One region of the Shewanella sp. SM73 genome, then DNA from elsewhere that is predicted to be linked to it. Evidence: predicted binding sites of a transcription regulator. Region 1 holds the regulator's gene; each other region holds the start of a gene.
The links. Region 1 encodes sigma-54, which starts transcription at its own class of promoters, with help from an activator protein. Its sites were predicted from a motif close to GTTGGCACGNNNNTNGNNT; they were not measured.
Positions count from the first base shown of each region.

Region 1 (5,727 bases):
CGTTAGTTCATCAAGTAGAGCGTCGCTAACCCGAGGAAGGCGAACAGGCCAACCACGTCAGTGACTGTGGTGAGCACCATACCGCCAGCGAGGGCAGGATCGATTTTAAGTCGTTTTAAAATCAATGGAATACTCGCACCTGCAAGCCCAGCTACTGTCATATTGATCAGCATGGCGCTACCAATTAAGCCCGCCAGTGCCATATCATCCTTCCATAGCCACACGGCGACAAAGACTAAAATCGACCACATCAAGCCATTGAGAAAACCAATCGATAGCTCTTTACCGATAAGCCAGCGGGCGTTGCTTTGGCCGATATGGCCTAAAGCAATACCACGGATCACGAGCGCTAAGGTCTGATTACCGGCAACACCGCCCATGCTAGGGACAATCGTCATTAGGATGGCGATAGTGGCAAATTGCTCAATAGTGCCTTCAAACATATTGCTGACCGACGAGGCGAGCAGGGCGGCGAATAAGTTAATGGTGAGCCAGAGCGAGCGACGTAGGGTACTTTTTAGCACAGGACCAAAGGTATCTTCATCTCCGTCCATCCCCGCCATACCCATCATGGAATGTTCAGCATCTTCGCGGATAACATCGACTACGTCATCGATTGTGATACGCCCGAGCAGCTTACCATCACAGTCGACGACAGGTGCCGATACCCAATCATTGCGTTCGAATTTCTGCGCGACTTCGCTGTCGGACATGCTCACCGGAATACTTTGAATATTGGGATCCATGATATTGCGAATTGTGGTGCTTGGCGCGCAAGTCAGCAGATCTGCCAGCCTCACACCGCCAAGGACTTTGTCCTGTTTGTCGACCACATATAAGGTATCTGTGGTGTCGGGTAGGTTGCCCCTTTGCCGAAGATAGCGCAGCACCACATCGATATTCACATCGGGTCTTAGGGTGACAGTATCTGTGTTCATCAAGCTGCCGGCGGTCTCATCTGGATAAGATAGGGCTTGTTCTACCCTCAGGCGATTTTGCTCCGTCATCGACTGCAACACTTGTTTGTAAACGGCGTCGGGAAGACTTCGCAGAATATAGGCGAGATCGTCGGTGTCCATGCTTGCTGTCGCTTTCGCGACTCGCTCAGGGCTCATGCTGCGGATCAGTGGGTCTTTGAGTTCTTCACTCAACTCATCGAGTATGTCGCCTATTTGTTCCTGATCGATGAGCTGCCACAGTACTTGTCTGGCACTTGGCGGTGATGATTCTAAGATCAGCGCGATATCTGAGGCGGCCATTTTTTGCAGCATATTGCGCACGTGTACGAACATGCCGCTGCTAAGCGCTTGGTTTAACTGGTCAAGACTATGTCCGGTGTGATCGTTTTCTACATTATCTACGGGCATTTGTCCTCCATTGTGCGGCAAATTGGTTTGAGATCTTGGTGTTGGGCTAGGATTTAGCGGTGACTAAGCGTCAGTCGATGACACAGATTAAGGCGGCTAAGGTAAGGCCAGCGCAATGACCGCTAGTGTAATCGCCAGTAGCTTGTATCGTCGAGCGACAAATGTTTTGCCATGTCTGAATGGCAAGTTTTTTAAACTAGACATGAAGTGAAACTAACGATGAAGTGCTTAGTGTGAAGTGAAACTAACAGGCTTCGTCAAACTTAGCGTCGATTAAGGCACAAATGGCATCGAGAGCCGGCTCTGCATCTGGGCCTTCGGCGATAAGCTTAATGGTTTTACCCATACCAGTTTCAAGCATCAGTAAGCCAAGTACACTGGCGGCCGATGCTTGTTTATCGCCTTGGATTAAGGTGATGGTCGCATCAAACTCGGAAGCCAGTACCACCAACTTAGTGGCGGCACGGGCATGTAAACCGAGCTTATTACAGATAGTTATCTGACGTTCAAGCTTTGGCATTATTGAGCTCTCGATGACGGGCATACACTTTATGTTTACCGTTACTAAAGCGTTTGGCCAATTGCTCTGCGACGTAAACCGATCTGTGCTGTCCACCTGTGCAGCCAATGGCCACAGTTAAATAACTGCGATTGTTACGCTCGAGGTGCGGCAGCCAAGTCTCCAGTAAATTTTCGATTTGCCAGATGAACTTATTGACCAGTGGTTGGCGATTTAAGAACTCAGCTACGGGTTCATCCAAGCCAGTCAATGGCCGCAGCGCCAACTCCCAGTGGGGATTGGGCAGAAAGCGTACATCGAACATAAAGTCTGCTTCGGTGGGCATTCCGTGCTTAAAGCCAAAGGACTCGAAGTTGATCACGAGTTCTTTATCGACACTACCAAGGAGAATTTGTCTGACTTGGTCGCTTAAATCATAGATATTCAGATTCGACGTATCTATGTAGTGATCGACCAGTTTTGACATAGGCTCGAGCAGTTTCCCCTCCAGCTTTATCGCTTCTTGCAAAGACACTCGGCTCTTCGACAAAGGATGCAAACGGCGGGTTTCGCTGTAACGCTTGAGCAGAATTTTATCGCTGGAGTTAAGGAAGAAGCTCGTTAACTCAGTATCTGGAGGTAGGCTAGCGAGTTGTTTTACTAAGACCTTATCCTGCTCAGGCATGTTACGCACGTCGACACTGATGGCGACGAGATCGTTACTGCCTTTGAGTTGCTCAAGCAAACTGCCAATCAATGGCAAGGGAAGGTTATCGACACAATAATAGCCGAGATCTTCGAGTACCCTAAGGGCGACAGATTTGCCTGAGCCTGAGCGGCCCGACACTATGACCAGTTTCATCCAGTGATTACCTGATAGAGTTCCGTTTCATCATGCGTCTTGCGTAATTGCTTTAATATTTGCTTGTCGCTCAGCTTTTCGGCCATGCAAGACAAGGTACTTAAGTGCTGCTGACATTGGTCTGCAGGCACCAGTAGTGCAAATAAAATATCAACAGGTTGCTTATCGATAGCATCAAATGCTATCGGCTCTTCACACTTAATTAGTATGGCAATGGGCTGATCTATATCGGCTAGTCGACCATGTGGAATGGCGATGCCGTTACCTATACCTGTGCTCCCCATCTTTTCGCGCGCCACTAGGCTTTCGAATATCTCTTGAGATGAGAGGGTCGGGTACTGGGCAGCGACTAAGTCGCTGATGAGTTCCAGTACCTTTTTCTTGCTGCCCGGAGTGGCGCAGGTAGTGCACTCCGGCCGCAGTATGGTACAAAGTTCCATTATTAGTGTTTTGTTAACTTCTCTTTGTGTTTAATAACCTGACGGTCAAGCTTGTCAATCAGGGCGTCTATAGCGGCATACATGTCAGCATGCTCTGAAGTAGCAAAAACTTCACCACCTATGAGGTTTATTCTCGCTTCGGCAATCTGTTGCATTTTCTCAACATTGAGCACAACGTGCACATTATTGATCTGTTCGAAATGGCGTTCAAGTTTTGAAAACTTTTCTTCTACATATGCACGTAACGATTCGGTAATTTCGACATGGTGTCCACTTAGGTTTATTTGCATAGAAACGTCCTCCGATATCCACTGTAGGTTATAAACTTTTACGCTGATTAGAAGGTGGAATAAGCATAGCCTCTCGGTACTTCGCAATGGTTCTGCGGGCTACGTTGATCCCTTGTTCTGCCAGAAGTTGTGCCATCTTACTATCGCTTAATGGTTTTTTCTGGTTTTCCGCTGCCACCAGTTTCTTTATAAAGGCTCTGATTGCTGTGGATGAGCACTCACCACCATCGTCAGTACCGACGTGGCTAGAGAAGAAGTATTTTAGTTCAAAAAGTCCCTTAGGGGTATGCATGTATTTTTGAGTTGTGACCCGTGAGATGGTGGACTCATGCATTTCTACCGCTTCGGCAATATCGTTAAGCACCATAGGCTTCATGGCTTCTTCACCGTACTCAAAGAAACCTTGCTGATATTGCACTATGCAATTAGCAACTTTAAGCAAAGTATCGTTACGGCTTTCTAGGCTCTTAATAAACCATTTAGCCTCTTGCAGATGGCCGCGAATAAATTGGCTATCGGCTTGGTTTTTGGTACTGCGTGCCATAGAAGCATAATGTTGATTTACATTGATTTTGGGCATGCAGTCAGGATTAAGCTCAACAACCCAGCGGCCATTTTTCTTCGACACAGACACATCTGGGATAACGTATTCGTCATTATTGGGCGTGATCAACAAACCTGGGCGAGGATTGAGGGTTTGGATAAGTGCTATACCATCCCTTAATTCATCTTCTTTTAATTTAGTCTTACGCATCAATAACCTAAAGTCTCGGGCGGCGATCAGATCTAAATGATCTTTGATCAGCATACGGGCGTTTTCTAGGTTGGGAGTATCAGCGGCGAAATGCGACAGTTGGATCAGCAGGCATTCACTTAAATCGCGGGCGGCAACGCCTATGGGATCAAAATGCTGAATACGCTTGAGTACGGCTTCGACTTCGTCAAGCTCAACTTCAGGATTGCCCATGGCTTCGAGAATTTCTTCAGTGCTTTGGGTGAGATAGCCCTGATCGTCGATGGCATCAATAATGGCGGTGGCAATGGCTAAATCGGTTTCAGAAAACGGCGTGAGGTTTTTTTGCCATTCTAAGTGTTCGTACAACCCTTCACTGGTCTCGCCTTGGAAGGGCATATCGTCTTCACGACTACCGCCGGGGCCTGAGTTTGGGGAGGCGGTAAACACTTCATCCCATGTGGTGTCCATGGGGAGCTCATCGGGCATGGATTCTTTGGTTAGCGACTCTGCCGTGTCTATGGTGGAGCTGTCTTTTTCTGGTGGCAGAGTGCTAGATTCACTGAAATCCGTATCGGATAGCGTTTGGTTTACAGGGTTTTTAGTGGCGTCGAATTGATCCTCTTCCAGCTCGAGAAGGGGATTAGAATCTAATGCTTGCTGGATCTCTTGCTGCAGTTCTAATGACGACAGTTGCAACAGACGTATAGCCTGTTGTAGTTGTGGCGTCATGGTTAACTGTTGACCCAGTTTGAGCTGGAGTGACGCTTTCATGTTACCGCTGATCCCTACGTTATTATTGTTGGATGAGGTCGCTTATTATTATCTTGAGTGAAGCCCAATGGCGGTATAAATTGCCTCCATTGGCTTCGCTCGATTAACTATAGCCTGAATTGTTCACCTAAGTACACAGCCCTAACTTGCTGATTGTCTAAGATCTCTGCTGGAGTTCCTTCGGCAATCAGGTTTCCGTGACTCACAATATAAGCATGTTCACATACATCTAATGTCTCGCGGACATTATGGTCTGTGATCAGTACGCCAAGGCCGCGACTTTTGAGTTGTTCGATAATCTTCTTGATGTCGATAACCGAAATAGGATCGACGCCGGCAAACGGTTCATCGAGCAAAATGAACTTAGGATTAGCGGCTAAAGCCCGCGCAATTTCGACGCGACGACGTTCGCCACCCGACAATGACATGCCTTGGCTGTCACGGATGTGGGTGATATGAAACTCTTCGAGCAGATGTTCTAGTTCTTCTTCTCGTTCTTCGTTTTTAAGTTCTTTACGAGTTTGCAGTACGGCCATGATGTTGTCATGAACAGTTAGCTTACGAAAGATACTGGCTTCCTGCGGTAAGTAACCTATGCCTTTGCGGGCACGCAGATGCATAGGATCTGCGGTTAAATCATCATCGTCGATAAAGATATGTCCCTTATCGCTCTTCACTAGCCCGACAACCATGTAAAAGGTCGTGGTTTTACCTGCACCGTTTGGACCGAGTAGGCCAACGACTTGACCGGTTTTTACCGTC
Region 1 covers NZ_JAKKRY010000020.1:12,136-17,862, forward strand. Annotated here, with positions in the region: gene mgtE (magnesium transporter) at 3-1,367, opposite strand; gene L5M51_RS20480 (HPr family phosphocarrier protein) at 1,612-1,887, opposite strand; gene rapZ (RNase adapter RapZ) at 1,874-2,728, opposite strand; gene ptsN (PTS IIA-like nitrogen regulatory protein PtsN) at 2,725-3,168, opposite strand; gene hpf (ribosome hibernation promoting factor) at 3,171-3,458, opposite strand; gene L5M51_RS20500 (RNA polymerase factor sigma-54) at 3,487-4,965, opposite strand; gene lptB (LPS export ABC transporter ATP-binding protein) at 5,073-5,727, opposite strand, start outside.

Region 2 (5,727 bases), on a different contig from region 1:
AGCCAGATTAATGCTGAAAATGAACCAAAGAAAAGGGCGCAACTAAAGTGCGCCCCATTTATCCTTTGTAAGCCGTCCTGCTCGATTTGTGCTCCCTGCACCATCCATGCGTCTGCTTGCGTCCTGCATCGTCCCTGTAATTCCTTTTTGTCCCTGTGTATCAAACTTACGTGAGATAACACTCAGTCCCTTGACCTGTAAATCCTTTTTACAGAGCCTGTCACTTCCTATGACGTATTCCTATTGCATCCTGCAAAATTTATTTTCCATAGATTAGTACAAGCTGTTCACCCTTATACTTTATCCTTATCTCGACACATCCTGTTTCGAGTTCATGCTTAATCCTTAAGCGTGTCCTGTATTCTTCCTGAAATTCATCATCCTGACGATAAAACTCACTGTCCCTAATCATCCTTGAAAAGCAATCCTGCTTTTCCTTAGCCTATCCTAGGCGAATGACAGTTTTCCTACCGTCAGCGATTTCAACCTTGAAATCTTAATTCGTTGCTTCTTGCGTCCCTTTGGCCTGTTTCGCTTTCCTTGCTATCCATTTGCTTTGGCCATGAGTGAATTCTACGTTAACCCTAACGTTTTTGTTCGGCTCAAAGAACGGACTACAAAATTAATTACGGACCAACCAAAGGAAAATAAATACAACCCAATGATTCTATTTAAAATTAAATGTTGCAGAACAAAAAACAATCAAAAAGAAAACATTATGTCCTACAACGTTTGTAAGCGATCTCTCACACGGGCATGGGCATCTCACTCTGGCAATTTTTTTAACGTTTAAAAAAGCGGCGGATCATCTGCGCAAACATCACCCAATCTGCCATCAAACTGTAAAAAGGATACTGAAATGTCGCGGGTCGATTCTTCTCAAATACGAAGTGTCCCACCCACGCAAAACCATAACCAACAATAGGAATGAACCAACATAGCCACCAGGCTTGTGAAACCAAGGCAATGCCAATCAGCAGCAGAACTAAACAACTGCCAACAAAGTGTAATTGCCGACAAATCGGGTGCTGGTGTTGGGATAAATAGAAAGGATAAAAATCGGCGAAACGTTTATAAGAGTTAGTCATCTTGTTGAACCGAATAGAATAAAAGTTGGCCATGAATACTGCCAATACTCAGCTCGCCTATGGATACAAAGTCATGCTGAGTAAACAGTTGCAAGTGGTTCTCCTGAGCGATAAACACACCAATGCCATCCAAATCAGGCTGCTCATCACACCAACTCACCACAGCTTGTACTAACTTATGTCCAAGTCCTTTGTGCTGTTCATTTGGTGCAAGAGCAATAAACTGCAAAATACCGCAGTGCTTACTGGGTAAAAGTTCAATAATACTGGACTCTTTGTTCATTAGCGCTTGAGTCGATTGCCAACCTGTACCTAACAACATCTTTAAGCGCCAATGCCAATAACGCCCTTCCCCTAAAGGCACTTCTTGAGTAACGACACAGGCTAACCCAAAGAGTCTTTCATGGTCGAATAAACCAATGAGGGCTTGTTTTTGTTGCCATAACGTATTGAGTTCTTCCCTGATTGCGGCGCGCAATTTTTGCTCATAAGCGGCTTTGTCTGAGGTAAAGAGTGAATCGACAAAAAAAGGATCATCATGGTAAGCGTTATAGAGAATAGAAGCGGCAATGCGTAAGTCTTCCGCTGTCAAATAGACTGCACGGCAGTCCTCCAGAATTTCATTGTCCATCGTTAGCATTCCTTGACTTAGCTCACACTTTTTATGCGTAACTGTTAATCTACCAAGGAAACTAAAAAGTGCAAATTTTAATCATAGATTGCATTTTTCAATCAGGCGCTTACTCTAAACGAAGGCACTATACTGAAAAGGAAATAATGATGGATACAACTCCAGTAGACTTAAGCCACTTGTTTGAGCAACTCGGTTTAGACAGTAGCGACGAGGCCATAGCGCAGTTTATTGCAACCCATGATATCGACCATCACATCCATTTAAGCCAAGCGCCCTTTTGGACCCCTGCCCAAAAGAGCTTTATCATTGAAGGTTTAGAAGCCGATGCCCTCTGGACTGAGCCCATTGAGCAATTAGACACTCAGCTACGTAAACGATAAGACTCGTTGGTTCAGATTTTACCGTAAGCCGTTTCACCCCAACCCACTAAGGCATTGTTGCTCAGCACGATAGGCGTGCATTCATCCTTAGTGGTTTTTCCATCGCCATTATTACGCTGGGTACGATAAAACAACACTAAGACTTCTTTATTGGCTTCACCTTGTTGAGCACTTTGTTGAATATAGGCTTCACTAAAATCAGCGGTGCCCATTAAGATCATCACTTGGTCTTTAGGCATGCCTAAGCTCAGTTTGGTTAAGTTAGTGCGATTTTTATCCTGCACTTTCTCCCAAGATTCGCTGCTATCCCAGCCCGATTCTCCATCACCGACATTGACCACGCAGCCGCTAAGACCTAAGCTTGCGAGCCCTAAAAAAGTGATGGCGATAAGTTTGTTATTCAATTTATGGTTCATCATGTGACATCCTGTGTAATTATTATTGAAGCTTAAAAAATGGTATTTCGGCTGGACAATAAGCAAAATAAATGCCACAAGACAACACACTGTTTTTAAATGAAAAAAATAATTATTATTTTAAAATTGGTTTAAACAATTCAACAAATTAAGGAATTTTGCTAATTATGAGTCCCCTTGACCAAGTATTAGCGGCCGCACGTTCGCTCGAAGCCTGCGGTAAAGTACCGAGCCTTGCCTTAATTAAAACCCGTTTAGGTAGTAGCCTACCTTTACCTATATTGATCCAAGGCTTACAGCAATTTAAATCTATGCCTAAGGCGGATCGCGAGCGTTTAGCTGAGTTGCAAACTATCAGCCCTACAACTGACACTCCCGCAACTAACGATACCTTAACCCTTGCAGTGCTCGCCGAGCGCCTGCAGATACAACAGGCGTATTTTGAACGTCATGCTGAGCAGCAAAAAACAGAAATAATGCAATTAAAAAACGAACTGCTTGAACTTAAACAACGCATCAACTTATTAGAAATCCAAGGAAAAACAGCTTAATGTTTGTTACTGAACTGCGCTTCGAATGCTTCGCCGACACCACGATATCTGCCGCCGAGAAGGCCATTAATCAGCTCCTTGAAGCCTATCGAGCTAATGGCCAAATCTTAGGACGAGAATTTGCGGTCGCCTTTAATGACGGTGAGTTTAGAGTGCGTTTATTGATGCCAGAGAAAAGCAGTTTAGCGCACAAATATCACAGCCCTTGGGTCAAAAAAGCCTTAGTAGAATTAACCGACGCTAAACTACTCGCGCCGCGGGAAAAGTTTATTGGTCAGGATATCAATTCTGAAGTAAGTAATACCGAAACACCCAGCTGGCAACTGCTATACACCAGTTTTGTGCATATGTGCTCGCCCCTACGCAGCGGCGACAATTTATTGCCCATTCCCCTGTACCGTATACCCGCAACCTTTAATGGCGATCATAAACGTATTATCCGTTGGCAGAGCGAATGGCAAGCCTGCGACGAGCTGCAAATGGCGGCGGCCACTAAGGCAGAATTTGCCGCGCTAGAGGAATTATCGAGTCCTGACAGTGATTTATTTCGCAGAGGTTGGGATTTGCGCGGTCGTATCGAATATCTCACTCAGATCCCGACCTATTACTACTTATATCGCGTTGGCGGCCAAGATTTAGCCACAGAAAAAACGCGACCTTGCCCACGTTGTGGCAGTCATGATTGGAAACTCGATGAACCTTTATTGGATATGTTCCATTTTCGCTGCGAGCCTTGCCGCATAGTGTCGAATCTGTCTTGGGATCATCAATAACATCTGTTTATCCCCTTGCAGAACTCAACCTAAGATAAGCCACGCTTAGGTTGAGTTAATACTTAGGTTGATAATAAAAATTTCGCTCACAGAAGTTAACGTTTACCGAAAAGGTTTTGCCACATACGTTTAAAACTGGCGAAAATACCAGGATGTTCTAATGCTGGCATAGGTAATTCTTCATGTTTAACGGGTGGTGCTATCCGTGGCGATAATGCTTCGATAAACGCAGTCAAACTCGAGGACAATTGCTCAGATTGCACTTCACCAGGGATTTCAATCCATACGCTACCATCACTGTTATTGATGGTGAGCATTTTATCTCCCTCATCTAACAGACCGATAAACCAAGTCGGTAACTGCTTCAGTTTTTTCTTCATCATCAGATGACCAATTAAGTTTTGTTGCAGGCAGTTAAAATCGTCATCATTCCAGACTTGCAGTAACTCCCCCGTGCCCCACTTAGAGTCAAATAATACTGGGGCGGAGAAATAATGACCGTAAAAATCATTGATCTCTGGCCATAAAGTTAACTCCAGTGCATGCTCTACATTGGCGAAACTGCCTTCAACTTTGCGTTTCACTGGCTGCCAAGAAACGGCCTGTTCAAGATCCGGTTGAAATTCGCCTTGAATACACACAGAAGGCTCACCCTGTGGGTAATAACGCGGTAGTTCACCTAAACTCGTTAAGTAAGCTTGATGATAGTTTTGCAAAAATTTATCGAGTGCGGGCAGACAAGACACTTAAGCACAATCCAATTTCAGGTATAATGTGCGCCTATTTTGACATGGAAACAGTATTGATGACACAGAATCACGATCCCTATAGTGATGCGCAAGCGCTTGTTGGCCTGACTTTAGGTAAAGCCACCGACTACCAAGCCGAGTATGATGCGTCGCTGCTGCAAGGGGTTCCACGCTCACTAAACCGTAATGCTATTGCACTCACTGGGACGTTACCGTTTCATGGTGCCGATATCTGGACGGGTTATGAGCTGTCTTGGTTAAATGCCAAAGGTAAGCCTATGGTGGCCATAGCTGAATTTCATTTAAGCTATGAAAGCCTGAATCTGATTGAGTCGAAATCGTTCAAACTGTATCTCAATAGCTTTAATCAAACCAAGTTTGATAGCCTAGATTCACTGCAAAAAACCTTAGTGCAAGACTTAAGTCAGTGTGCTCAAGGTGATGTTAGCGTTAAGATTATCGAGCCAAAAAGCTTTGGTATTCAGCGTATTATTGAGTTACCTGGCACTTGTATTGACGATCTCGATATTGAAGTCAGCGATTATAGTTTTAATCCTGATTACTTAGTTAACAGTACAGACGATAAGCAAACGGTCGCGGAAACACTTAATTCAAACCTGCTGAAATCCAACTGTTTGATCACTTCGCAACCCGATTGGGGCAGCGTGATGATCCGTTATCAAGGCCCTAAAATCGATCGCGAGAAACTGCTGCGCTATTTGATTTCTTTCCGCCAACATAACGAATTCCACGAGCAATGTGTCGAGCGAATTTTCGTCGATTTAAAACGTTTTTGCCATTGCACTAAATTGACAGTTTACGCCCGCTACACGCGTCGCGGTGGTTTAGATATCAACCCTTATCGCAGTGACTTCGAGCAACCTGGTGAAAGCCACAGACTCGCAAGACAGTAATGACCTTCTTAGGCGATTAGATTAACAATCTGAGATAGAAAATAAGGTTTAAAAACTGCAACAAAGCTCTGAATCGCTAGCCCTAGCTGCTCGCTAGATTCAGAGCTTTTTTATTCACAGTGTTTGCACTCGCATTAAGCAATAAACGCCGTAGCCATTGGTGGCTCGGGTTTTGGGTATATTTACTGCTCCACACCATATACAAATCAATTGGCCTTGTTT
Region 2 covers NZ_JAKKRY010000004.1:186,471-192,197, forward strand. Annotated here, with positions in the region: gene L5M51_RS08080 (DUF962 domain-containing protein) at 783-1,088, opposite strand; gene L5M51_RS08085 (GNAT family N-acetyltransferase) at 1,081-1,719, opposite strand; gene L5M51_RS08090 (DUF2789 domain-containing protein) at 1,869-2,102, shown strand; gene L5M51_RS08095 (DUF3192 domain-containing protein) at 2,114-2,521, opposite strand; gene L5M51_RS08100 (ELKS/Rab6-interacting/CAST family protein) at 2,686-3,069, shown strand; gene L5M51_RS08105 (Zn-ribbon-containing protein) at 3,069-3,842, shown strand; gene syd (SecY-interacting protein) at 3,938-4,588, opposite strand; gene queF (NADPH-dependent 7-cyano-7-deazaguanine reductase QueF) at 4,648-5,505, shown strand; gene L5M51_RS08120 (LysR family transcriptional regulator) at 5,588-5,727, opposite strand, start outside.
Region 2: L5M51_RS08095 (DUF3192 domain-containing protein) is a predicted target of sigma-54. The motif match lies at 2,579-2,597, and genes of this name have one in related genera.

Region 3 (5,727 bases), on a different contig from region 1:
ATTTTATGAGGTCTGACGCCATTTTTTTAAGGCTAAACACATGGCTTAAATCTGGTTTATGGTATTCGTCACCAGAGTCGGCTGTGATAACTGTAATCGGTTGTTCGCGGTTTAAACGTCGCAGTGTTTTGACTAGCTGATATGCCGCGAATCCACTGCCGATAATGACGATTGGCTTAGACATTAGTCACCTCATTTTTTATGACAGCGAAAACGCTTTTACCTAGGCCACATTCGGGACAGAGGAAGTCTTCGGCCACTTGAGTCCAAGGTGTGCCAGCAATGACATCTTGATTAGGTTCTCCTTTTTCAGGGTCGTAAACCCATTGGCAAACGGTGCAAATCATTGATTGTGTATCATTTAATTCGCACGCTTTTGTTGCAATCGGTGCCGTCACAGGGACGTTATTAGTAGCAGTATTTTCAGCTATTTGACTGGCTGTGGTGGCTTGGTTAGGTTTTGACATGACTTGATTAATGATAGAGCGACTATTCGCGCTATCGAGGGGACGCAATGCCCATTCTCGCGCGATTCGCTGGCCGTGCTGACGGCATTCTTGCATCGCATCTCGATCGGGACGCCATTTGACTTTTAATCCCACCGAGGTTTCAAAACCAGCATCCATCAAACGAGTGTGAATTCTATCGACTGCGCCGCCATTCCAGCCATAACTACCAAAAGCTGCCGCCTTTTTATTGCGAAAACGCAGGCCCGTGATTTCTTCAAGCATGGCGGCAATTTTAGGCATCATCACATTATTCATGGTGGATGAGCCGACTAAAATACCTTTTGACCTAAATGCCTGTGCAAGGATTTCGTTTTTATCATGACGTGCGACGTTATACACTTTTACCGCTACATTGGGGTCAACATCATGGATACCTTGAGCAATACCGTCGGCCATCATGCGAGTATTATTGGACATAGAGTCGTAGAAAATCGTGATGCGGTCTTCTTGATAAGCGTCGGCCCAAGCTAAATATTGGTGAATAATTTGGGCTGGATTATCACGCCACACAATGCCATGTGAAGTTGCGATCATATCTACAGGTAAATTAAAGCTTAATACTTCGTGAATTTTAGCCGTCACTAGGCTGCTAAAGGGCGTTAAAATGTTTGAGTAGTACCGTAGGCATTGTTCCATTAATTCATTTTGATCAACCTCATCATTGAATAAATGTTCGTCGCAATAGTGTTGGCCAAAGGCATCGTTACTGAATAAAACCGCATCTTCGGTGAGGTATGTCATCATGCTATCTGGCCAATGCAACATAGGTGCTTCGATAAATATCAGTTGCTTACCATTGCCTATCGCTAAACTATCCCCTGTCTTTACGGTAATGAAATTCCATTCTGGGTGGTGGTGATGTCCTACAATGGAGTCGACCGCATTTTCACTGCAGTAAATTGGAGTGTTAGGAATTTTGGCCATTAATGCAGTCAGGGCGCCTGAGTGGTCTTCCTCTGCATGGTTCATCACAATATAGTCTATGTCGGTTAAATTAATTTCAGCTTCAAGATTTTGTAAGAATTGCTGGCTAAAACGATGATCAACTGTATCAATTAACACGGTTTTTTCTTCACGGATAAGGTAGCTATTGTAGCTTGTGCCTTTAGTTATTTTGTACTCAGTACCATGAAAATCTTGCACTTCCCAATCGCGTTGACCCACCCAGTGGATATTGTTTTTTACATGAATAGTCATAAATACACCTGTGATAATTAATAATGAATGCGCTACGTAAATCTTGCTTATTTAGTTAAATCTCTTATTGCACTCACTATGCCAACATTGTAAGGCGTTGATTTTTATTGGTATTAACGTATTTCAACATTTGAAATCACTTGGTGGTGTCATAATGACAATTTGATATTGGTCAAATTGACATTACACTGTTGTCAATATGACTTTATTTGACTGTGGATGTGCTATGAGTGCCCATGCTGATTTAACTCAGTTAGCCTTAGATTTAACTGTCGGCGTGTCGACGCAAGACAGATTTGAGCGTTTGTTGGCAGTGGTCAGGCGGCGTGTCAATTGTGATGCTGCGGCATTATTGGCATTTCGGGAGCAGCAATTTGTCCCCTTGGCGATAGATGGGCTCTTTGCCGAAGTGTTAGGGCGGCGCTTTCAAATTAGTGAGCATCCGAGATTAGAGGCTATCGCCCGTGCTGGCGATGTGGTTCGTTTCCCTGCCGACAGTGAACTTCCCGATCCGTATGATGGTTTAATTCCACATCATAGTGCGAACTTACATGTACATGCTTGCATTGGTTTACCACTAATCGCGAACGATCGCTTAATTGGGGCGCTCACCATTGATGGTTTCAACCCTCATCAGTTTGATGGTTTTAGTGATAGCGAGTTGCGTGTGATCAGCGCACTGGCCGCAGCCAGTCTTAATACTGCGTTATTGATGCAACAGCTAGAATCCCAAGTTGTTGAAGTTTCCAATGGAACTGAGGTGCTCAATCGTCCTGCTAGTCAGCAGGAGATCATAGGGCAATCCACACAGATCCAATCGCTAAAGCAGCAGATAAGTGCCGTGGCAGGCACTGATTTATCGGTATTAATTACCGGCGAAACTGGCGTGGGTAAGGAGTTAGTGGCCGCGGCGATACATAATCAATCGACCAGAGCCGATAAATCACTTATCTATTTGAACTGCGCTGCATTGCCTGAGTCCGTCGCCGAAAGCGAGTTATTTGGGCATGTAAAAGGGGCATTTACGGGGGCAATCAGTCATAGGCAAGGCAAGTTTGAACTCGCTGACAAGGGGACCTTGTTTTTAGATGAAATCGGGGAGCTTCCCTTGGGGCTGCAAGCTAAGTTATTGAGGGTTTTACAATACGGTGAATTACAGCGAGTGGGCAGTGATAAGAGCCTAAAAGTTAATACTCGGATTATTGCTGCCACTAATCGAATTTTGCACCAAGAGGCAACGGAAGGGCGCTTTCGTTTCGATCTTTACCATAGGTTGAGCGTATTTCCTATCCACGTAGCACCATTAAGAGAGCGTGGGCAAGATATTGTCATGCTGACAGGTTTTTTTCTTGAACGTTGTAAAGCGAAGTTAGGACTCACCCATATCAATATCACACCCGCAGCGCAGCAGTTATTAGAGCAATACACATGGCCGGGTAATGTGCGTGAGCTAGAGCATGCGATACACAGGGCTGCGGTGTTGGCGAAAGCCGAGCTAAAAACGGCTTATATCAGCTTAAGTGATAAACATTTTCAGCTCGATTCTTTGATGAATCAAGCACACAGAACAGTCGACGAAGATAGACCATCAGATGCCGCAACGCCAGCCAGTGAATTAGCATTTAGGTCTGAGTCGGCCTGTCGTGAGGGACAGTCGCAAGATAATTCTAGTGTTATGCTGGGGCTTAAGGCTGCGACTGAGAGATATCAGCGTCAACTTATTCGTCAAGTTTTAGCCGCGAATCAACAAAATTGGGCTGCGTGTGCAAGAATATTGCAAATCGATACAGGTAATTTGCACCGACTTGCAAAACGGTTAGGTTTAAAAGAATAAAATATTGCGTGAAGAGATTTTATTCTGCAGCAAAACCCCTGCCTCGATTCTTAGAAGAACAGTGTTGCTACGCCTAAGAGTGCGAACAATACGGCGCAGCCACGGTGTATCCACAACATAGGCAATTTTTCGGCGCTGAAGTGGCCTGCGATCACTACGGGTACGTTAGCAAGCAGCATGCCTAAGGTTGTGCCTGCAACCACCATAGTTAATGAATCGTATTTTGCGGCTAATACCACAGTTGCGATTTGTGTTTTATCCCCCATTTCGGCGATAAAAAACAGAATAAAGGTGGCGAGAAAGGGGCCCATTTTATAGAAACGGCTCTCTTCTGCATCGACTTTATCGGGGATTAACACCCAAAGAGCGATCGCAAAGAATGACGCAGCCACTAAATAACGTGCAAGATCTGGGCTTACCCAGTTAATGGCCCATTGACCAATCCAAGCGGCGGCAAAATGGTTAAATAATGTCGACAGCAAAATACCTAAAATAATGGCGGTTTTATTTTTAAATCTTGCGGCGAGGATTAGTGCAAGCAATTGAGTTTTATCACCAATTTCGGCGATAGCAACCGTAAAGGTTGAGGCAAGTAGGACTTCCAAGTGTGATCCTTTAGGGGTGGTTATGACATAAGCACAATAAACCGTCCACCCCTAGGTGCGGTCATTGTGCTCAGGTCTTGCTGGGCAAATCTATGATTTGCTGTGAACACCATGGCATGTTGCCAAGTATGTTGATGTTCACCCTAGATGACGATGGCTCGAAATCCAGTTAGCTACTCCCCCGAAGCGAGGTGGGCATTATACCTAGGTAAGATTTAGTTTCAAGCACGAGTTTATAACAGTAGGTGCTGATAAATGTTTGACAGGTGTCAGAAAAATACCGATTCACATTCTGTAACTTAATGAATATAAATGAATTATTTTTTGACAACGTTGTCTTTTGTTGCTAATTTAGCCAAGTCATTTCTACTTGGTTACATACTGTTAACTCGTAGTGACTCAATGATAACGACTGTATTTGGCAAACTAATTGAAAAGTTAGGACGCAAAGCTTCCGGTCTAAGGTTGTAAATGGATTTTTTAGTGAACTAAGATAGCGGAGTTGCCGCAGAATTCGATTTCTGTGAAAGATAAACGACTGCTGTTTAATGCTGTTGTTTGCCCAAATACCACTTTTATATCTAAGCCTATCATTATGTTTAGGATGATAGGCAATCAATGGAGTGCATTAAAGTGGCAAATCCTACTGTTTTTTCCCCTATTTCTAAATTGAGTTTATTGGCCGCGGCAGTAATGGCGACGAATGCGTTTGTGAGTATCTCTGCGCAGGCGCACGGTTATGTTGTGGCACCTGAATCGCGTTCATATGCCTGTAAAACAGGTAAAAATGCCAATTGTGGCGCGGTGCAATGGGAGCCGCAAAGTGTTGAGGGGCCATCGGGTTTTCCTGAATCAGGTCCTGCTGATGGCAAACTGGCGAGTGCTGGCAATGGTGCTTTTTCACCTTTGGATGAACAAAGTCCGAGCCGTTGGGCAAAGACGGATATTAAAGCGGGCTGGAATAAGTTCAGTTGGCAGTTCACAGCAAATCATGTCACCCGTAATTGGCGTTACTATTTAACTCGCCAAGATTGGAACCCAAACCAAGCTTTGAGCCGAGCGAGCTTTGACTTAGCCCCCTTTTGCGTAGTTGATGGTGGTATGGAACAGCCGCCTAAGTTAGTGACCCATGACTGCTATGTGCCAGAAGGTCGCAGTGGTTATCAAGTGATCTTGGCCGTGTGGGAAGTGGGAGATACGACGAATAGTTTCTACAATGCTATCGATGTGAACTTGGGCTCGGGTCCTGTTGTGCCGAGTGAATGGCAAGATGTGGGGGATATCAATCCGTCACTCGATCTAAAAGCAGGCGATAAAGTGATGACCCGGGTGTTTGACGCCAATGGTGAGCAAGCGGCTAAGCAAACAGTCATTACCATTACCGATGCGACTCAAGGTGATAAACAAAATTGGCCTTTCCTATTAGCGAGCGCGATTAATGCCCAGCAGTCCCAGTTAAAAGCGGGACAAAAAAATGCATCGGGTGTGATTGAGCCTGTGTATGGCAAAAATGACATTTTTACAGCGAAAAACTCAGGTATTGAGCGTGTCGAAGTAGGATTTGATTTAGCTCCTGCTCCGG
Region 3 covers NZ_JAKKRY010000005.1:135,630-141,356, reverse strand. Annotated here, with positions in the region: gene norW (NADH:flavorubredoxin reductase NorW) at 1-184, opposite strand, end outside; gene norV (anaerobic nitric oxide reductase flavorubredoxin) at 177-1,706, opposite strand; gene norR (nitric oxide reductase transcriptional regulator NorR) at 1,933-3,540, shown strand; gene L5M51_RS09365 (TMEM165/GDT1 family protein) at 3,591-4,145, opposite strand; cyclic di-GMP riboswitch class I at 4,556-4,655, shown strand; gene gbpA (N-acetylglucosamine-binding protein GbpA) at 4,779-5,727, shown strand, end outside.
Region 3: norV (anaerobic nitric oxide reductase flavorubredoxin) is a predicted target of sigma-54. The motif match lies at 1,774-1,792, and genes of this name have one in related genera.

Region 4 (5,727 bases), on a different contig from region 1:
TCGGCTCGCGCCGCAGAGCCAGTTTTATCGCACTCATGGTGATATTTGGGATTATCTCTATCGCCAGCACCAAGTGGCAGATCCTTCTGCTCAGGTGCCATTTTTACCTTTGACATTAGAGATGGGATCTTGGGCATGGATAAAGAAGAATCCTAGACAAATATTTAATTTTGCTGGATTTTTTAATCCACAAAAAACACATCGTCACCACAGAATTTTACGCAGGCACACAGTACTCATGCAATTTATGATGGAAGCGGCCTATGCCCAATCGTTAGAGCAGTTAACACCTGAACGTTTGGCTGAGCTGACAGAGTGCGCACGGCATTATTGGTATCGGGAGTCTCAGTCATGACCACTTGGGTGTTATTAAGAGGATTAATGCGTGATCAGCGCCATTGGAATGGTTTCGATCAGCGTCTGCGACAAAAGGGATTGCGAGTGCTGACACCGGATCTTCCGGGCAATGGGACGCTATCCCACGAATTAAGTCCGCTTAAGATTGCTGATTATGCCCATGCCGTGTGGCAGCAATTGGATGAGCAGGCACAGGAAGGGGAGACTATTTATCTCCTCGGCTTGTCTATGGGAGGTATGTTGGCGTTGGAAATGGCATGCCAGCGACCTTGGCAGATAAGGCATGTCTTTGTATTAAACAGCAGTGCGGCGAATTTATCGTCTTGGTATCAAAGATTTAATCCGCTGAATGCATTGAAGGCTTTTTTCATGCGTGCTCGGGGTAACGCTTTACATCCAATCGAGTCGACTATAGTGCGTTTAACCAGTTTTCGTCATCGGCGAGACCGAGATTTAATTGTCAAGTGGAGTGAGTTTCGCCGCGATACCACACCAAGTCGACGCAATGTATGGCGACAACTTTGGGCGGCTTTTCAATACCAATGTCCATTGACAGTGGAAGTACCGATAACTGTGCTCTGCGGTGACCGTGATGCGCTGGTGAGTATGGCATCGAGTAAGGCGTTAGCACGGCATTTTTACACCGATTTGATTGTACTCGCGTATTGTGGTCACGATGCTGCTATAGATGCACCCGCAAAACTGGCGCATTATCTGTTGGACATTGTGGGGGCGACTAAGCCGCAAGCGCAGTTTTCTGCGGATAGCGAGTCTGCCAATACTCAATATGATTGCAATGATTTATTGGAGGAAGAAATAGCCTTAAACGAAGCGATATTTGCTGTATGGGATGACAAAGCGCTATCCACTCTTGAAACCAAATAATCGAGAGTGAATAGCGCAGTTAACGCATTGTCTTATTAAGCTTTAGCCACTACGGTTTGGCCTATCGGTGTGAGGCTGAGTAAAGCCAACTTAAGATGCTGTATCCCAAAGGGAATTCCGATAATCGTCACAAAACAAGCTAAGGCGTGGACCAAATGCCCTATGGCTAACCAGATCCCAAACAGTAAGAACCAAATGATATTTCCTACCATGCCTAATGCACCTGTGCCTAAGTCTTCACGTCCAGTTAAGTGGCGACGGTTCATTTGTTCTTGGCCGAAGGGCCAAAAGGTCATTTCGCCGATAACAAAACAGGCGCGGCCGAAGGGAATACCAATGATACTGATAAAACACAGGATACCTGCGAGCCACCAAGCGAGTCCCATTACAAATCCGCCGAGTACAAACCAAGCTATGTTGAATATTAAGCGTAATACAGCCATTGAAAACTCCTTGTGTTTACCCTGTTAGCCTTTATCGTTAGCTTTGATAAATTGAATATATGTCAATGTCTAAGCGATAACTATGCCAACTATTTAACTTATTAATAATCAATGGTTTAAATTTATGCATTCGAGATTCATGTGTCATTTTCACTAGTTTTTCGCCAAATTGATAATTTCTTAAGGGCGTAACAGGAAGGTCGGAGTTACACTAGCCTTCCCTTAACTGGCTTAAAAACCAGAGAATTTAATCGTTTGAGTAGCTTGATGTTTGCAAATTCCCCTGTCGATACATTTGCCTTTGCTGGCAGAGACATATTCCTAAAACGTGATGATTTACTGCATCCGGCGTTTAGTGGCAATAAAGCTCGCAAATTCGGCTATTTTTTAGATCATGAATTTGCAGGCATCAGCAAGGTGATAGGTCACGGCTCGCCATTGGCTAACTCACTGTATTCATTGTCAACATTAGCGAAGATGAAAGGCTGGCAATGTGATTTTTATGTAGATCATATTGCCAGTCAAGTGGTTAAACATCCTACGGGCAATTACGCTGCCGCTTTAGCGAATGGCGCTAATATTATCGATTTAAGTGTGTTAATAGCACAAAAGCAGGCGTGCACTCAGTCGCAATCTGAGCCTCACGTTTTGTCAAATCTTAATGCTAGGCCTGACCCTACTGCGCAAGTGGGCGATGTGCGACTGAGTTGCCCAGATTATATCGAGGCTCAAGTACTCGTGAATGAGCCGACGGCGCTTTTTATCCCAGAGGGTGGTCGCTGTGCTTACGCCGAATACGGGGTTAATAGATTGGCGCAAGAGATAGTACTGTTTGCGAATGCGAATGGATTGGTTGATTTAACGGTGTTTTTACCATCGGGGACGGGAACGACTGCGTTATTTTTAAATCAGTATTTTATCCGTCAGCAAACGGATATTCGCGTCGTGACTTGTGCTGTTGTCGGTGGCGATGATTATTTGCGCTTGCAATTTTCCTTACTTAATTCCAATACCAGTGAGCATCCACAGATTGTTAATGTCGGCAAGAAATATCATTTTGGTAAACTTTACCCCGAATTTTATGCCATGTGGCAGCGGGTCTGCGCCTCAGGCGTGCAGTTTGAATTACTCTACGATCCCTTAGGTTTTATTGTGCTTGAAGATTATTTACAACGTAGTGAACCAGGTCATGTGATGTATTTGCATCAAGGCGGATTATTGGGGAACGAGACCATGTTGCCGCGTTATCAGCGTAAATTTGGCCAAAGTGGCTAATCCTGTGCCTCAGATCATTGACTTAGTGACACTAAGACATAATATGTTTGAAGCTGTGTAATGCTAAGTTAAGCTGATGATTTGGAACGATGGGGAATATCAATGACTGAAGCGGAATATCTCGCCAATTACAATCCTAAGGTTTTTAAGGCTCAGCTACTGACAGTGGATGCCGTATTGTTTACCTATCACGATCAGCAACTTAAAGTACTCTTAGTACAACGCTCAAATCATCCATTTTTAGGTTTATGGGGATTACCTGGAGGGTTTATCGATGAAAATTGCGATCAATCCCTTGAGCAAACTGTATTACGTAAACTGCATGAGAAAACCGCAGTAGTGCCACCTTATATTGAGCAGCTTTGCACTGTGGGTAATAGTCGTCGCGATGTCAGAGGCTGGTCGGTGACTGTGTGTTATACCGCCTTGATGAGTTATCAAGCTTGCCAAATTCAGATTGATTCAGTGAGTGATGTTAAGTGGTGGCCATTAGCGGATGTGTTGCAGATGCCCTTGGCGTTTGATCATTTGCAGTTAATCGAGCAAGCGCGGGAACGCTTAACACAAAAAGCCTTATATTCTTTAGTGCCAGGATTTGCACTGTCTGAACCTTTTACCTTGCCAGAATTGCAGCATGTACATGAGGTTTTACTGGGCAAGCCTATCCAAGGTAAATCTTTTCGTCGGCGGGTTGAACAGGCTGATTTATTGATCGATACGGGATTAAAGCGCACCGAACGTGGTCGTCCTGCTAATTTATACCGCTTGAAACCCAATACCGCATCGTATCGCTTCTTAAGAAATTTAGAATGTTGATCACAGTGAATATGGATTTAAGCAAGATATTCGCCTTGCTCAATATGAGTAACGGCGACTGCTTATGCCTTATTCATGGTGACTTTGAATCAGTAAAGGCTGTTTAATTACTGATTTTGCCTTAATGTCTCCGGTTCTTGTATCACTTGATACCCATATTGTAGCTTCTTAGTTGTCTTTCCCACTAATAGTGTCTAAAAGACACTATATGCCATTTAAGCATAACATTTCAGGTTGCTCCGTTTGAAATAGTCTAAAAATCAACTTTACACAATAATGTCTTTAAGACACTATTGTTCATGTAGACAACAAGGGCGCCGTCAATTTCGGCAATCTTGCCACAGACAGGAGGTTACTATGTCTCAACGTATTCAAGCGTCTCAACGTATTCAAACGTCTCAAGATGCTTCTCACGCTCAACGTTCGCAAGCCGATTTTTATCGGTTACCCGCAGCTAGCGATGAGACTCACTACCGTTTATTTCAATTTGGTGCGGGGGAAAACCATGTTCAACTACTGGTTCCTCCAGCGAAACGCGTCACAGTTTTCTTCGGTTATCGTGGCGATCATTCCATCATGCAGCTCTTGTTGTTAACTGATGCATTGCGTCGTAGTGGTGCAGAGCAAATTGAGCTGTTACTGCCTTATATGCCGGGCGCTCGCCAAGATAGGGTGTGTAATGCCGGTGAGGCCTTGTCGGTAAAAGTCTATGCTAGCCTAATTAATCAGCAGCAATATGCTTCGGTCACCGTTTTTGACCCTCACAGCGATGTCACCGCCGCATTGTTAGACCGAGTTCAGGTTATAGACAATCACAGCTTTGTCGCCGCTATCACTGCCCAATTATCGGGTGAGCTAGTGTTAGTCTCGCCCGATGCGGGGGCGAATAAAAAAGTATTCGGCTTAGCTAAAGCGTTACAGGGAATGCCGGTGATCAGGGCCGATAAACATCGCGATGTGGTCAATGGTCATATTATCGCTACCGAAGTGTTCTGTGATGATTTATCGGGTAAAACCTGCTTAATCGTCGATGACATTTGTGCTGGTGGTAGAACTTTTATCGAACTTGCCATCAAGTTAAAGCAAAAGGGGGCCCAAAGCGTCATTTTGATCGTGTCACATTATGAAGATAAGGCCAGCGAATCGGCTCTGCGCGAGGTGGGCATCGACAGATTATTTTGTACCGATAGTTTAGGTGTCCCTGCACATATTTCGAGCGAGTTCTGTGATTGCCATGCTGTTTTGAGTTATATGAATCATTAAGGAAAATATTATGTACTTGAATCCCGTTACCGCCATTGATGGCTATAAAGTCGACCACCGTCGTCAATATCCCGATAATACTCAAGTGATTTTTAGTAACTTGACCGCCCGTAAATCCCGTCGTGGTTATACAGACCAAATGGTGTTTTTTGGCTTGCAGTATTTTATCAAGCATTTCTTGATCGACAGTTGGAACCGTGATTTCTTTCAACAACCTAAAGATCAGGTCATTCGTCAATTCTCCCGCCGTATCAATAACTATCTCGGGCCGAATAATGTTGGCACTCAGCATATTGAGGAGTTGCATGATTTAGGTTATTTACCAATTAAAATTATGGCATTACCTGAAGGCTCAGTGTATCCATTAAAAGTGCCTTGCTTGATTTTGTACAATACCGATGAGCGGTTCTTTTGGTTGACCAATTATCTCGAAACCATCCTTTCCGCTAATGTGTGGGGTATGTGTACCAGTGCTACTACCGCGCTGCAATACCGCAAAATATTTGAGACTTACGCGCTAGAAACCGATGGTGACATCGCATTTGTTGATTGGCAGGGCCATGATTTTAGTTTCCGCGGCATGTATGGTGCAGAGGCTGCGGTAATGAGCGGCGCCGCCCATTTACTCAGTTTTACGGGTACAGATACCATTCCCGCGATTGATTTTCTTGAGCAATATTACCGTGCC
Region 4 covers NZ_JAKKRY010000003.1:23,354-29,080, forward strand. Annotated here, with positions in the region: gene L5M51_RS05445 (M14 family zinc carboxypeptidase) at 1-355, shown strand, start outside; gene L5M51_RS05450 (alpha/beta fold hydrolase) at 352-1,242, shown strand; gene L5M51_RS05455 (YccF domain-containing protein) at 1,278-1,685, opposite strand; gene L5M51_RS05460 (pyridoxal-phosphate dependent enzyme) at 1,953-2,960, shown strand; gene L5M51_RS05465 (NUDIX hydrolase) at 3,063-3,776, shown strand; gene prs (ribose-phosphate diphosphokinase) at 4,134-5,039, shown strand; gene L5M51_RS05475 (nicotinate phosphoribosyltransferase) at 5,050-5,727, shown strand, end outside.
Region 4: L5M51_RS05455 (YccF domain-containing protein) is a predicted target of sigma-54. The motif match lies at 1,757-1,775, and genes of this name have one in related genera.